DNA from 2 places in the Paenibacillus sp. IHB B 3415 genome. Region 2 is predicted to be linked to the other one. Evidence: a T-box and tRNA genes for the amino acid it is inferred to sense, from the RefSeq annotation. Region 2 holds a T-box; the other holds one or more tRNA genes.
What was found. The T-box of region 2 lies ahead of metG (methionine--tRNA ligase). A T-box ahead of a tRNA ligase gene usually reads a tRNA of that ligase, here a tRNA-Met.

Region 1 (7,779 bases), on a different contig from region 2:
ACAGCTATTCCCCTTAATCCAAAAGAATGAAGGAACCATTGTGAACGTATCGACCGATATGGCCTCACTTCACTTCATGCAGAGCTCTGCATACGCGCTTAATGCTTTTGACTATAACGCCTCCAAAACCTCCAACAATGCAATGACCGTGGCCATGGCGATTGAATGCAAGGACAGCAATGCTCAAGTATTCGCCGTCACACCTGGTTTCACCAAGACGGATTTGAACGGCAATGCTGAAGGCGGCAAATCCAAAGAAGACGGTGCTGCCATTATTGTCGGCTACGCAACGGATGGTAAACGGCATAACGGGGAGTTTCTCGATGTAAATGGGGTTTATGCCTGGTAATGCAGTCAACTGCTTATTCTGACTATAATAATAGTAAAGGTTAGACTTGCCACGAAAGAAAAATGCCCGCCAACGGAATACGGTTGACGGGCCTCAATATAATAGACTATCGTGTCACTTCCACGAAAAACTGCTGTAAATCCAATTCGGATTTTATATTTTCAATCACATTTTTCAAACCAGGAACCCAGAGCAAAGTATCTTGCCGAATATAGTTTAAAACTAAGGCGCAACTCCGTTCAAATTTTTCAATATGGGGGCTGTGCTCATTTTTCAAAACTTTTCTGACCTCATCTGCTAATTCCATATAATCAGAGTCAATGTGATCTTGCTTATTTATTTCAGCGGGTTTTAATTTAGACCAGGCGTAAGCTCCTCCAGCCACTACTTCTTCAGATCCCTCCACATATTCCAGAGACGAATCCTCGTTAATGAATTCATTAATCCGCGCCTCTAAACCTTTGAAAGTTTGGACAAAATCAATTACGTCTTCCAAAAAGACACCTCCCAAATAGATAAGAAGATGTGATTTTCCGCTGCTGTAAAATTCCTTCAGTTAGCAATCACAATCTTGTGTGATTCCAGTGTATCGCATTTTGAAACAAAAATACATTGTGAAAATTTCAACCTTCTCCAGAAACTCACATTAGATCCTTAACAAATAAATGGAACGAATTAGTGTATGACGATTAGATAGAAGAGAGCTGCTAAAACAAACCGATAGAGAGCGAACCATTCCAAGCGAAGACGTTTAATCAGTTTGATAAAGGTCACTACTGCAATCATTGCCACTATGAAGGATGCCGCAAAGCCAATTAACATTAGAAGTAAATCGTCAGAACTCAACAAATCACGACTATCATACAAATCCAACAAGCTTGCACCAAACATGACAGGGACGGAAATAAGAAATGTAAAATCTGCGGCGGCTTTTTGGCTAGTGCCTAGCAAAAGGCCGCCTGAAATCGTCGAACCTGATCTCGAGAATCCCGGCCATAACGCCAGGCATTGGAACAGACCGATTCCGAAAGCTTGTTTATAGCTAATCCCATCCATCGTATCAGCGGTTTCTGTCCGCCTATTCCGTGCAGCGATGATCATCAATAGACCACCGACTACTAGACCGATCACGACAGGAGTCGGGCCGAATAAACGGCTTTTTATAGTGTCCTTGAAGAGGAGATACAGGATTAATGCAGGCAACATGGCTAATATCATATGAATGATGTTTAATCCTTTACTTTTGGAAAAATCCATTCTAATCATATTAGACCCAATCTCCAAATACCTTTTCCAGTACAGAATTAACACCGCCATCACTGCACCCAGCTGTATAACAATCTTAAAAGTGATTGCAGCTTCTCCCTCAAAGCTAAGCAAATCACCTGCTAAAATAAGATGTCCAGTAGATGATACCGGTAGAAACTCAGTTAAACCTTCGATTATGCCGAGGATGATTGCTTTAATAATGTCAGTCACCAGTGGATAATCCCCTTTCAGAAATGGATTCTTTTTATTTCCAGTATACGGGGGTCATAATTTTTTCCCAATCGATTGACCTTACAATCTTCCATTCAGCATGACAGAATTGTCACATTGATCATTGAAATGATCCCCTATATCACTCCCTTTCCTCTTGAAGACTGACAGATGGCGTATGGTTCGCGTCCCATTGGTAACTTTGCGAATCACATGCTGCACAGACAGGCAGATCGGGGAGCTTTAAAGCTGGGCGACGGGAGTGGCGTCGATATAAAGTTCATTGTGATTGACAAGCAGAATCTGGCTTACGTGTAACTCTGGTATGGTGAGAAGTTCGTTGATATACTGGGTTTGCATTTACAATAATACAGGAGTGGCAGGAATCAAGTAGACCGATGAATTCCCGGATTGGCTTTCGTCTAAATAAACGAAGGCATCAATGACAACAAACCATTTTGAAGATGAGGTGTTTAAAAATGGCATTAATGTCCACATTCACGAGCTTCAATCTGCCTGTAAACAACGTAGAACAATCGAAGGCGTTCTTCACCGGACTCGGATTCGAGCTCAACCCGCAATTCCCCGATAATGAGAATTCGGTAGCCATCGTGATCGGCGACAACCTGCAGATCATGCTGCTCACCAAAGAACTATTAAATTCACTCACGCAGAAGGAAACCGTTGATACGGAAAAGTATGCGCAAATGACGATCGCACTCACCTTCGAGAGCCGAGAAAAGGTGGATGAAATCGTGAATACTGCGGTCTCCTTGGGCGGGAAATCGTACGAAGAACCTGAGGATTATGGATTCATGTACCATTGGGCCTTCGAGGACTTGGACGGCCATATGTGGGCAATCAACTACATGAACACGGATGAAGCTTAAGGTTAAGGATAACGGAGAGCGCACTCATACCTGGATTAACAAGGGAAGACGACGGGTACCTTCCCCGGCGTCTTCTTCGCGATGATTAGTTTTGTTCGGTATAGGCTTTGAAATTGTCCATAATCGCTTGCCAGTCTGCTTGCTGGAGCTCGACGGGGTGGATTCCTACTGGAGTGCAATCGGCATCACATGGGGACTTAGCCGTAAAGCACTGATTTTAAGGTTGAGCCCGAATTAATAAATATAATTCCAAAAAATATAAATAAACAGCATCCAAGCAATGCAATTGGTTACTCGATTACTATGCTAAACAAGCAAAATCTGTCTTCAAACAAAAAAAGCCCCCAACCATCTAAGGTTGAACCTGTGGAATAAAAGAAAAGTCTCCGTTAGCAAATCCGTTAGCAAGCTTAAAAATATGACCTTTCCCCACTCAAGCATATTCGCTTCGTCGAGTCTATAAACAGCAAAAAACCCTTACAAGGTAAGGGTTTTAGTGAAGTGGGCCCTACAGGACTCGAACCTGTGACCAATCGGTTATGAGCCGACCGCTCTAACCAACTGAGCTAAGGGCCCGGACTAGGATATCCGTATTTAACAAGTGCTGTCTGATGAAATAAAATTGGTTGCGGGGGCAGGATTTGAACCTGCGGCCTTCGGGTTATGAGCCCGACGAGCTACCGGGCTGCTCCACCCCGCGTCAGTAATCATATTCAAACAGCGCTGTCTGATGAAATAAAATTGGTTGCGGGGGCAGGATTTGAACCTGCGGCCTTCGGGTTATGAGCCCGACGAGCTACCGGGCTGCTCCACCCCGCGTCAGTAATCATATTCAAACAGCGACAATAGATAATATACAATATAAGTATGGATAAAGTCAAGGATGAATTTGGTTAATTTGTTTATGGCAGAAAACGCACACCGTAGCGGCCTTTGCGCGAACGGTAAATTTCCACAAAACGCGGATCATGATAGCCGTAGATCCAGCCGTCCTGTTCGAGTCTTTTGGCCAGACAACCCGCTTGAAATCTTGTCCTGAACAATTTCGCGAAGTATATCCAATTCATGATGCCCTTCTCCTTTTTCGTATTAATGTATGCTGCTGCTCTGATCCTTAGCATGCCCATTTTTTCATTAATAACAGGAAAAAAGCCCTGCGGAACGGCTGGAAAATTCTGCACCGCTTGTCTGAAATTATTTTCCATTCAAGAATTCAGAGGATAGTTGTATAATGTACAATTAAAAACAGCAAAAAGGGATGCTTGCCTCTTATAACTGTAGTCTGTACAACTAAATCTGCCCGAATCGGGGAAAACCGTCTGCAACTCGAAGTTTAATTGCACGAAATACAACTAAACGATTATTTGGTTATAAATCAGACGATTTAGTTGTACAAAGTGCACTTAAGCATACCGGATCGGATATACCATAATGGGGTCACTACAAACCATTGGCAAATGATTTTCCAAAGTGGTTCTCACTAGTTTAAATTTGACGCTATACTACTTGCCCTTCGCACTTCGCTCCAGCCAGCCGTTGTCTAGATTGAACAAGACCGCGGGATCTTTGCGCATCGCGTTAAGCATATGGTTGCCCTGTTGCTCCCAGGCCTTGAGGGCATTCGCTACCGTCCGTTTGCCTTGAATGACTTCGCTGAACAGCATTTGTCCGGCCAGATTAATCTGATAAATATTAGGTATCTTGTATGCCAGACTATTCACATTAGCGTCCGTCACCGGCACCGGCTTCACATTGTAAAAGGGTTCAAGGCTTACTCCAGCCTTCTGTGAACGGTTGAAATCCATCCGGGAGGTAAGCTGATAAGGATTGGCCGCCTTGATTTTGGCTACTTCGTTGCTGTTCACAAATTTGATCAATTCCCAGGCATCCTCTTCATTCTGCGCGGTACTGCTGATGGCCAGCATCTGATCCAGTCCGGCGCCTACAGCCACGCCCGGCTTCTCGGCAAACGTAGGTACGGCAGCGATTCCCCAATCCACATGTCTGAAATTAATGTTCTTGATCAGGAGCGCATTGCGGTCCGCGGAAGCCAGCTCGTTGATATAACCATATTCCCCGATGACCATTGCCGCTTTGCCCGTCAGAAACCAGTCTCCCAGAAACGGGTTAAATTCGGCCTCTGCAGGTTCGGCAACAGCTGCGGCTGCGGCTGCGGCTTCAATATCATCCGGGCCGGGGATAATCTTCTTCTGAATCAGATTGCTGAAGGTAGTCCAGCCTTTGCTCCACAGCGCATTATTTACTGTCATTGCCCCGCCTTGGTTATCGTACATAGCAACTTGCAGAGGAGAGAGATAAGCCTGCATATCCCCGAACGGATCGCCGACATAACGGCTCCTTGTGAAGCCATATATCCGCTCATCCAACTGCTTGGAGGTCTTCGTCACCATACCTGCAAGCGTGAAGAATTCATCCCAGGTCATCCCGTCCGTTGGATAACTCACTCCGGCAGCATCGAATATCCCTTTATTGTAGAAAACTACGCTGGCGTTGAAAGTAGGTGCCAGAGCAAACAGGTGGCCTCTGCCAAGCTCGCGGACACCATTTAGCATCGTCGGTGCCATATTGCTGATATCATAGCCGTCACGGTCAATCAGCGGCTGCAGCGGCTCAAGCAGATTCTGATCCGCCAGATTTTCGATCAGGCTACTGTCTCCTATAATCACATCGACCGGATCACTGCCCAGCATGATATCACGCATATGCCTCAAAACTTCCGGTCCTTCCACCATGTACGTGTTGGTGAAGCGGAACTGCTCCTGATCCACCGCCGGAACAAACTCCAGCTTCACGTCCGGATGTGTAAATTCATAGAGGTCAGTCAGGTTCTGGCGCAGATAGGTATCTTCGCTGTTACTCCACAGGCTGCCGATCCGCAGGACACGCTGCCCGCCTGATGGCTGCGTCACCACGGTTGGCGCCAAGGGTTTGGCCGCAGTGGCAGAGGCGGCATCTGGAACAACAGGCAGCAGTACCGCCGCACAGAGTGCCAGCGGAAGCCCGCGCCTGAGCAGAAGATGAATCGTTGATTTAGCCATATTTATAACCTCCTAATGAAATATCATAAGCCTGGACAAGTGGCTGAACATTCCTTTATTTAGCATTATATAGCCTATTCGAATATCGGAAGTGACATCCCGTTTAAACTAAAAAGACAGTTTGTTCACCTTGGCACAGACTGCTTCATTCTAACGCAAAAGAAGCCCCTGCTGAGCCTGTCAAGGCACGGGGCTTCTTGCTGTATTTCTTGCCTGCTTCCGGGCGGCGGCTGTTGTCGCATGAAATTCCCCATTCATCCGCCTTCTATGGTAGAGATCAGTCAGCTTTCCATAAAATCCTGCCCATAATACAACATTTTCCTCATCCTATCGGCCCATATCGAAATTTGTTGTAGAAAATGCAGCATTTCCTCTTCACCAAGCGGCTTAGCAGGAATATTCTTGTATTTCATACAACAATCCTCCTGAACACCTGGCTATTCATGAGTCAAAGTTGTAAAACGTACAACATTAATGTCCACACCGCTCACAAAGTATACTCCAATTGGCCGGTAACAAATCCAGTGGGAGGAATTGATGTATTCCGCCCTCCTGAACCTGCTGACAGCCAGCAATCCAGCTTATACGCCAAATGCTGCCGGGTCTTTGCGCCACGATTGCAGCAGCGCTACATCCGAGTCAGCGATCGTGCCTTGAGCCAGCGCCACATCAATGAGTGTGCTGTAGTTGGACAGGCTCTGCAGCGGGATATCCGCAGCGGCGAAGGCTTCTACGGCGCGGTCCAGCTCGTAGCTGAAGATGGCCAGTACGGCCAGCGGTACGCCGCCAGCTTCCTGCACAGCCTGCGCGGCCTTGATCGAGCTGCCGCCGGTGGAGATCAGATCCTCGATCACGATCACCTTCTGGCCGGGAGCGATCAGTCCTTCGATCTGGTTCTGCTTGCCATGGCCTTTAGCCTTATCACGGATATAAGCCATCGGCAGACCGAGCTTATCGGCCACCCAGGCCGCGTGCGGAATTCCGGCGGTTGCAGTCCCGGCAATCACCTCAGCGTCCGGATAGCTGGCTCTGATCAGCTCTGCGAAGGCGTCGGCAATGTAGCTCCGGACAACCGGGAAAGACAAGGTCAGGCGGTTATCGCAATAGATCGGCGATTTGATGCCGGACGTCCAGGTGAACGGCTCCTGCGGACGCAGGGCTACCGCTCCAATCTCCAGCAAATAACGTGCAACTTGTTCACTTTTATTCTCTAATGGGCTCATACTTCGCTCATCTCCTCAATAATGGTAAGTGCTGCGGCGCGCGGATCTGCCGCCGCCGTAATCGGCCGGCCCACTACCAGGTAGTGGCTGCCCTGCCGTATAGCTTGTCCGGGTGTCATTACGCGGGACTGGTCGTCCAGCGAGGCACCGGCAGGCCGGATACCCGGGGTCACTGTGCGGAAATCCGGTCCGCAGGCTGCTGCGATCACCGCTGATTCCTGCGGCGATGCCACCACACCATGCAGCCCGGCTTCTGCCGCAAGCTTGGCGTAACGTACAACCGTGTCCGTCACCGAGCCGGCGATGCCGATTTCGCTGTTCATAACCTCCTGGCTCGTGCTGGTCAGCTGGGTCACCGCGATAATAAGCGGAATATGCAGCGACGGATGCAGACTGACGGCCTTGGCGGCACCTTCCAGCGCAGCAGACATCATGGCAGCTCCTCCGGCGGCATGCACGTTGAACATATCAACGCCCAGCATGGTCAGACTCTCAGCCCCGCCCCGTACTGTGTTCGGGATATCATGCATTTTGACGTCCAGGAAGACCGAATAGCCGCGTTCCTTCAGCTCCCGGATGAAGTCCGGCCCGGCAGCATAGAACAGCTGCATGCCAACCTTCATATAGCAAGGGATACCTTCCAGCTGGTCGAGTAATAGCCTCGCCTGTGCCGCATCCGGATAGTCCAGGGCAACCATCAGCCGTCCGGCCATTTCATTACGCTTTTCTACTTGTCCGATGTTCTCATGTTCGTGTTGCTGCTGTGCTGCGGTCCCGTC
Region 2 (7,779 bases):
CGACCTGGCCCACAGTTACGGGGTTCCCGTACTCGTGGACGAGGCACATGGAGTATTGATTCATTTTCATGAGGAATTACCGGTATCGGCCATGCAGGCCGGTGCGGATATGGCAGCAACCAGCGTGCATAAACTGGGCGGCTCCATGACGCAGAGCTCGGTACTGAATCTCAATGCCAAGACAGGTCTTGTTAACCCTCAGCGGGTACAAACCATTCTCAGCATGCTGACCACAACTTCAACTTCATATATTCTGCTTGCTTCTCTGGATACCTCCAGACGCAACCTGGCGCTAAACGGGCATGAGATGGCCTCAAGAACCATCGCCTTATCCAACTATGCCCGGGATGCCATTAACAGCATTGAAGGCTTGTACAGCTTCGGCAAAGAAATTCTCGGTACAGAGGCTACCTTCAATCTCGATCCGACCAAGCTTAACATTCACGTCCGCCATCTGGGCATTACCGGATACGAAACCGAGAACTGGCTGCGTCAGAAGTATAACATCGAAGTAGAACTCAGCGACATGTATAATATTCTTTGCCTGATTACCCCTGGAGATACCCAGGAATCGGTAGATAAGTTGTTAGCCGCTCTGCGCGTGCTCTCAGCGATCCATTACAGCAAAGGTGAGATCTATGAGATGAAGGTGCAGGTGCCGAATATTCCGCAGCTGGCCCTGATTCCGAGAGATGCCTTCTACGCCGATACACAGCTGGTTCCCTTCCGGGAGTCTGCAGGCTACATTATTGCAGAATTTATCTATGTTTATCCGCCGGGCATCCCGATTCTTCTCCCTGGTGAAGTTATTACCCAAGATAACATTGACTATATCATCGACCATGTGGAAATCGGCCTGCCGGTCAAAGGCCCTGAGGACCGCAGCATTACCAACATCAAAGTAATTGTAGAGGCTGAGCCGATTTCTTAATCGGCTCTGGCCCTGCAGCAATACAAAACCCCGATACTGTTACAGTATCGGGGTTTTGTATTAGGCGGTGCTGTCTTGTCCAAGACAGCAAGCCTAAGTACTTGATTCACTGAAATCTATTCGGGGGGTTTTGTATTAGGCGGTGCTGTCTTGTCCAAGACAGCAAGCCTAAGTACTTGATTCACTGAAATCTATTCTTGCTGGGCCAGCAGCTCGTTGTAAGCTTCTTCAACAGCTTTCCATTCAGCTTCATCTTCAATGTTGTAGAGTACCATTTCTTCGTCTTCTTCTTCCATACGCAGAATGATGCCGTCTGCTTCAGGGTTTTCGCGCTCGAGCAGCAGTGCGTATAACTTCTCGCCTACGTCAAACGTTTCTACCAGCACCATCTCTACATCTTCGCCCTGCTCGTTCGTCAAGGTCAGCACAAACTCCTCGTGCTCATGGTCGTGATCATGTCCGCAACCGCATGCTTCACCATGTTCATGGCCATGCTCATGTTTGTGATCGCTCATTGAAATACCTCACTTTAAATTGAATTATCCTACATTTGGTATCGTAACACGTAAGATAAGTTCAGGTCAATTTGCAGACCCCGGTTAATTCTTGGCCGAAGCCGTAACCACCTTTTCTGACACAAGAACGTAATCTCCGCTCTTGGATGACTTGATGAAGAACCCTACACTGTATTTGCCGGATTCTTTGAAATCATAGGTGAATTCCGGGGTGGAGAACCAGAAGTCCTCATTCTTCGAGCCGCCGGCATCCTCCAGAATATCCTTCACATTCCCTGACGGATCGGTGATTGCCACCTTCACAGCTGAGACGCTGTCCTTCAGGCTGTCAACCTGGGTTAGGATCTTCATCTTCAGCTTGCCTGTGTTTACATTGCCGAATACCGTATCACCCTTGAACAGCACAATATGCACATTAGGCTTGAGGATCGTCACTTTGCCTGAACCGTCCCAGCTGACGACACCTCCCGCTTCTCTCGCAGGGATATAGGCCTTGCCGTCAATTAAATAGCCCCCATCAGCTATTTCCTTTCCATTGCTCCACACTTTGATTTTCTGGTTTACAGCGTCAGCGAACAAATATGAGCTTCCCATCATGGAAAACACAACCACGCATAGAGCAATTTTTCTCCATCTCATTGTAGAGCCCCTCCAAATAATTCATGCTGTTAATGTATACTACCAACCCTTCGACAAGTTGCGCAGAATTCAGGGAATTATTTCTTTTTGCAGTAGAAAAGAAAAACGCACCATTATGCAACCGGTTTCGGTATGGAATCTATGGAATTTCAGGGAAATGTGCCCTCCCCGCAACACAAAAAAAGCCGGACAATTACATCGAATAGATGCTTGCCCGGCCGTTTCATCCTGTTATCTATGCCTGGTTAAAATTGCGGAAGCTGATCCAGATTGTTGGTAGGATCCCCATCTGCATCGCCGCGAATATACATTTCTCCGTCTTTCCCTTTGAATGCGTTGACTCCGGCAATACTCCCGGACTGAACCTCCTGAAGTGCCTGCTGATAATCCAGCACACGGCCGGAAGAGGTCTGGAACTTGGTCAGATCACCATCACCGTTTCGTTGGGCTGCAATAAAGCGTTCACGTTCGTTGTTCATCACTTAGGATCTTCTCCTTCGCGCCTGGGATTAGCCATCATTCTGGCTCACAGATAGCTTGTCCATAGAATCGAAAGAGTATGTACCAGTTCTGATTAGAGCGTTTTCTGCATTCTCACATGAAGAATACCGGCATCATAGAAGGGCTCCAGAGAAATCACTTCATAGCCCAGTTTGCTGTAAAAGGCTTCTGCATGACACTGGGCATCGAGAATAGAAGCTACCAGACCGAGTTCACGGGCATGCCCCTCCATGGCGAGCAGTAAAATCCGTCCGAAACCCTTGGACCGGTATTGCTCGTGAACAGCAATCCGCTGCATTTTAGCAGTCTCTGCCTTGTAATAAATTAGTCTTCCGGTAGCTGCCGGCTCCCCGTTGTCCTTAAGCAGGAAATGATGCGCATTGTCACCGATCACATCATATTCATCCATTTCCTCTTCAGCCGGCACCTTTTGTTCGTCCACGAATACTTTATTGCGGATCGCAAGCGCCATCTGGAGCTGCTCCTCTGTAGTGACATGTACGATTTCTACTGCCATTCTCCTCTAACCCCTCTCTGTAGGTCCAATCAACATTGAGCCATTATACAGAATTTTTAATATCCTGTATAGAGCCTCAGGTCTTCAGGGATAGGGAAGACGGATAAGCCGCGTCCGCCGGACTACTGAATGGAATACACCTCTTCCGGAATCGAACGGTCGTACACATCCTGCATAACCGGTGATATAAGACCATCCGGTGTATCCAGTCTGCCATCCAGCCCGGTCATCTTATGAATCCCCGTATACCCGGGAGCCTCACCGCCAGCCGCACATCCGGCCGTCCCCAGCATCACACATACTCCAATGACTCCGCTCCACACTATTGACCTGCGCATAGTTGTACCCCCTGTTCTTCTTGGCTCTATACAGCTTTGACGAATCAGGGGCTTCATAAACGAGTCCTTACAGATTTACATTGCCAACGATATGCACAAGGTACATCATGCCGCCGAGAAAGCCTGCGAGTACAAAATAAGCAATACCATATCTCCAGCGTGACGCGGCCGGCACATCATAATATTTATCATTATCAAACACTGTAAAACTGATCTCACACTGCATCTTCAGCTGCAGCTTAGTATCTACATACAGCTGGTCCAGCTGCACGATCCGGACTTTACTGATCATAGACTGTACAGGCATAGTCGTTGTACCGTAGTAGTCCAGATTGTCCCAGCGGACACCAAGATATTGCTGGCGGTTCAAATCACTGTAGGTGGTAAAAGGCAGCTCCCTTTTGTGCTCAGGTCCGGGAATCAGATACCCTTGATCCTGCAAATCCTCAATCGGTATCAGGAAGCTCTTCAATACGGCATGCATCTGATTCTTCGTGCGCCGGCTGATATATTTCTTGTACATGTCATAGGCAAATAACAGCCAGATAATACCGAACAGAATAGATTTAAGATAGATGATCACTGCCAGACCTCCAACCAGACCTACCAGCCATAACCACCGGGTAACCGCAGTTGCAATTCTTCCCCCATCCAGCGGATGAATCGGCAGCAGGTTGATCAGGTTAAGGAAAAACCCGACATAGGCTAGTGAATACAGCAGCGGGCTCTGATAGTAATAAGCTGCTCCGAAGACGGCGGCCGCGCCAATGCTCCCCAGAATGGGGCCTCCAAAAGCAACATAGGCTTCCTCTCTGGCATCCAGCGGTTGTTTCTTCATCGTAATTAATGCGCCCATAAAAGGAACAAACAGCGGTGCGCTCACCGGCAGCCCGATCCGCTTGGCGGCGATAACATGGCCGATCTCATGAACAAATAATAAGGCAACGAAGCCCACTGCAAATTGCCAGGGTGAGATCAATGCGTAGGCCCAGATAGATACCATCATCGAAATCAGCGGTCCCGCAATCTTCCCCAGCTTAAGCAGAGACAGAATGGTTTTGCCCTTCAGCAGCAGCAGGACCCCTACGCTACCAAGCCATCCCATTATGCCTGAGCTTTTCTTTTCCTGCTTGTTTTCCGGCAAAAGTCTCATTCTCCTTTATTTCTGTATCTGGTGTTGACATTCGCCTGCACCTGCATATATGATATCCAGTAATTAGGATAACCACAATAGCTATGAAGAGAAAGAGTACCTTGGCCATTCTTTCACAGAGAGCTCCAGCCGCTGAAAAGGAGCAAAGAAAACCCAAGGGAATATGGTCTCAGAGCTGCGCATCGAAGCCCGCATGAACGGGACGTAGGCTGCGCCGGAACCCGCATCCGTTACCATGCTAGGGTATACCCGCAGGCTTATGCGGACGTACCTGAAGAGGTGGATGCCGCAAGGCATTGATGAATTTGGGTGGTAACACGTGAGCACAGGCTCTCGTCCCTTTTGGGGATGAGAGTCTTTTTTGTGTTCAACCGAACCTTAGGAGGAATTTAGATGACAAACATTTTTATCGGAGGGGCTTGGCCGTATGCCAATGGCTCCTTGCATCTGGGCAGGCTTGCGAGTATTCTGCCGGGAGATATCCTGGCCCGCTATCACCGTGCCAAAGGCGACGCTGTACTCTATGTCTCCGGCAGTGACTGCCACGGCACTCCAGTTGCTGTACAGGCAGCGCAGGAAGGTGTATCCCCTGGTGAATTCGCCAGCAGATATCATCAGGAGTTCGCAGATTGCTTCCGCACGCTGGGATTCACCTATGACTTGTACACCCGGACCGATCAGGAGCATCATCACAGCGTAGTGCAGGAGCTGTTCCTTAAGCTGCTGGATAACGGGTATCTGTACCAGAAGTCCACGCTCCAATGCTACTGTGAGCAGGATGAGCGCTACTTGCCGGACCGTTATGTAGAGGGAATCTGCCCGGTCTGCGGACAGCAGGCCCGGGGTGACCAATGTGATTACTGTTCTACGATGCTCGACCCGGTTGACCTGCTGGAGCGTACCTGCAAAATCTGCGGAACCCCGCCAGTGCTGCGTTCCACCCTGCATTATTATTTGTCACTGTCCAGCTTCCAAAGCGCACTCTCGGAATACGTAGATTCTGCGCAGGGATGGAGAGACAATGCTGTGCGCTTAACCCGCAGATATCTGCAGGAAGGACTGCAGGACCGCGCCGCAACGCGGGATCTGGACTGGGGGGTGGATGTTCCGGCGGACGGCTTCACGGACAAAAAAATCTATGTGTGGATCGAAGCGGTCAGCGGCTATCTGTCCGCCAGCAAACAGTGGGCTGCCGGGACCGGCAACCGCTGGGAGGATTTCTGGCTGGAATCCTCTGAGGACAAGGACGCCGGGAACCCTCCCATTACGGCCTATTATGTGCACGGCAAGGATAATGTGCCTTTTCACAGCCTGATCTGGCCGGCTCTGCTGCTGGGTGCTGAAGACCTGCATCTGCCGGACCGCATCTTCTCCTGTGAATACATGACGCTGGAAGGGGAGAAATTCTCCACAAGCCGTAACTGGGCCGTCTGGGTGCCGGATATTCTCAGCCGCTACGACCCGGATTCCATCCGGTATTTCCTGACAGCGAACGGTCCTGAGAAACGGGATGCCGACTTCTCGTGGAGAGAATTCATCTACAGCCATAACAGCGAGCTGCTGGGTGCCTTCGGTAATTTCGTCAACCGCAGTCTGGTATTCGTGAATAAGTTCTGGAATGGCGAGGTGCCTGAGGGCACAATGGATGCCGTTTGGGCCAGCAGCATTAGTACTCTGTACAGCGAGACCGGGAGACTTATTGAGGGGGGCAGCTTCAAAGAAGCGCTCGAGCATGTCTTCACCCATATCCGCCAGGCCAACAAATATTTCGATCAGCAGCAGCCGTGGCTGCAGATTAAAAATGACCCCGCCGCCTGTGCCAGTACGCTGTATACCTGTGTACAGATCATTGCTAATCTGTCCAACCTGCTGAACCCGTTCATTCCATTCTCCTGCGGCAAGATCAGGCGGTTCTTGGCCTTAGAACAGCCTGTATGGCAGCCAGTGTCCGTTCCGGCGCATCAGCGGGTGCAGGGGCTGGAATTATTGTTCGAACGGATTGATGTGGCGCGGATTGAGGAGGAAACCGAGCGCCTCAAGAGCTTGCAGCGCCGTGACGGCGAGGGTTAGCAGCCTGAGCTTTAAGCGTGGCTACCGAAGTGTTTCCACTAATTAGTCTCTAATAGGTGAATACGGCTGCTGCTGCAGCTTAGCAGCAACATCTTTGGTGGATTTGGCGGGAACTTGCGGGATCTGGCGGTGTTCCCGAACTTGACGAAGGTTGAGCGGGAGCTTCATCATCCCCTCGTCAGCTGGCTGATGAGGCGGACTGAGATTCCTCTATTCCTGCAAATCAGGCAGATTCCCCGGTCAAACGGACTGAGAATCTCTTATATGCCCGGCCACCCCTCATTTTGGGGCCGGATGAACAAAATAACGGAATCTCAGTCCGATTCAGCCTCAAAAGCGGCTTTTTCGGGAAATAGGGTCCTCTCAGTCCGATTCACTTTTGCGATGAACACTTGCTCCAGTACACCTGCTACCTGCTATTCGTTACCTGTTACTTGTTACCTGTCACCTGTCACCTGTTACCTGTTTCTGTTTCCACAAGTTTCCGAACACCAGCGATATGCCGGCGCAACTCCAAAAGCGTTCTTATCCGCAGACCGCTCACAAAAATAAGCGGTGCAGATAAGAACGCTTTTGGATTTCAATGCATAACTGATGCTGCTGCAATTCTTAACCCTTCAGCCCTTAATGGCCGGGAAAGCGCCCTCCGGCTGCAACACCCTGCGGGGAGATCCGCTCGATCCGGGCCAGATCTTCCGCTGACAATACCACCTGCAACGCGCCGAGATTCTCTTGTACCCGCTCCAGCCGCTTTGTTCCCGGGATCGGCACAATTTGCTCACCCTGCGCAAGCAGCCAGGCCAGCGCAAGCTGCGAAGGAGCACAGTCCTTCTCGGCTGCCATCTGCCCGATCAGCGAGACCACTTCGAGATTCCTGGCGAAATTCTCTCCCTGGAACCGCGGATAGTGACGGCGGTAATCGTCCGCCGGCAGGTCGTCAAAGCTTTTAATCTGACCGGTCAGAAATCCGCGGCCCAGCGGACTATAAGGTACGAATCCGATGCCCAGTTCTTTGACCAGCGGCAATATTTCATCCTCTACCTCCCGGCTCCAGAGCGAATATTCTGTCTGCAGTGCCGTAATGGGATGTACCGCATGTGCACGGCGTATCAGCT

Region 1: it encodes a tRNA-Met, which carries the amino acid that the T-box ahead of metG (methionine--tRNA ligase) is inferred to sense. The anticodon was not compared.

The regions. Positions count from the first base shown of each region.
Region 1 is NZ_JUEI01000056.1:111,856-119,634, reverse strand. It holds gene QW71_RS23120 (SDR family NAD(P)-dependent oxidoreductase) at 1-349, shown strand, start outside; gene QW71_RS23115 (hypothetical protein) at 456-845, opposite strand; gene QW71_RS23110 (undecaprenyl-diphosphate phosphatase) at 1,025-1,828, opposite strand; gene QW71_RS23105 (VOC family protein) at 2,308-2,718, shown strand; tRNA gene QW71_RS23100 (tRNA-Ile) at 3,221-3,294, opposite strand; tRNA gene QW71_RS23095 (tRNA-Met) at 3,342-3,418, opposite strand; tRNA gene QW71_RS23090 (tRNA-Met) at 3,461-3,537, opposite strand; gene QW71_RS41015 (hypothetical protein) at 3,621-3,785, opposite strand; gene QW71_RS23080 (extracellular solute-binding protein) at 4,221-5,777, opposite strand; gene QW71_RS41850 (hypothetical protein) at 6,059-6,190, opposite strand; gene pyrE (orotate phosphoribosyltransferase) at 6,359-7,000, opposite strand; gene pyrF (orotidine-5'-phosphate decarboxylase) at 6,997-7,713, opposite strand.
Region 2 is NZ_JUEI01000022.1:32,879-40,657, reverse strand. It holds gene QW71_RS12020 (aminotransferase class I/II-fold pyridoxal phosphate-dependent enzyme) at 1-931, shown strand, start outside; gene QW71_RS12015 (DUF1292 domain-containing protein) at 1,123-1,446, opposite strand; gene QW71_RS12010 (hypothetical protein) at 1,531-2,085, opposite strand; gene QW71_RS12005 (DUF3892 domain-containing protein) at 2,331-2,567, opposite strand; gene QW71_RS12000 (GNAT family N-acetyltransferase) at 2,660-3,103, opposite strand; gene QW71_RS39790 (hypothetical protein) at 3,226-3,441, opposite strand; gene QW71_RS11995 (site-2 protease family protein) at 3,509-4,594, opposite strand; T-box leader at 4,669-4,938, shown strand; gene metG (methionine--tRNA ligase) at 4,988-6,664, shown strand; gene QW71_RS11985 (aldo/keto reductase) at 7,289-7,779, opposite strand, start outside.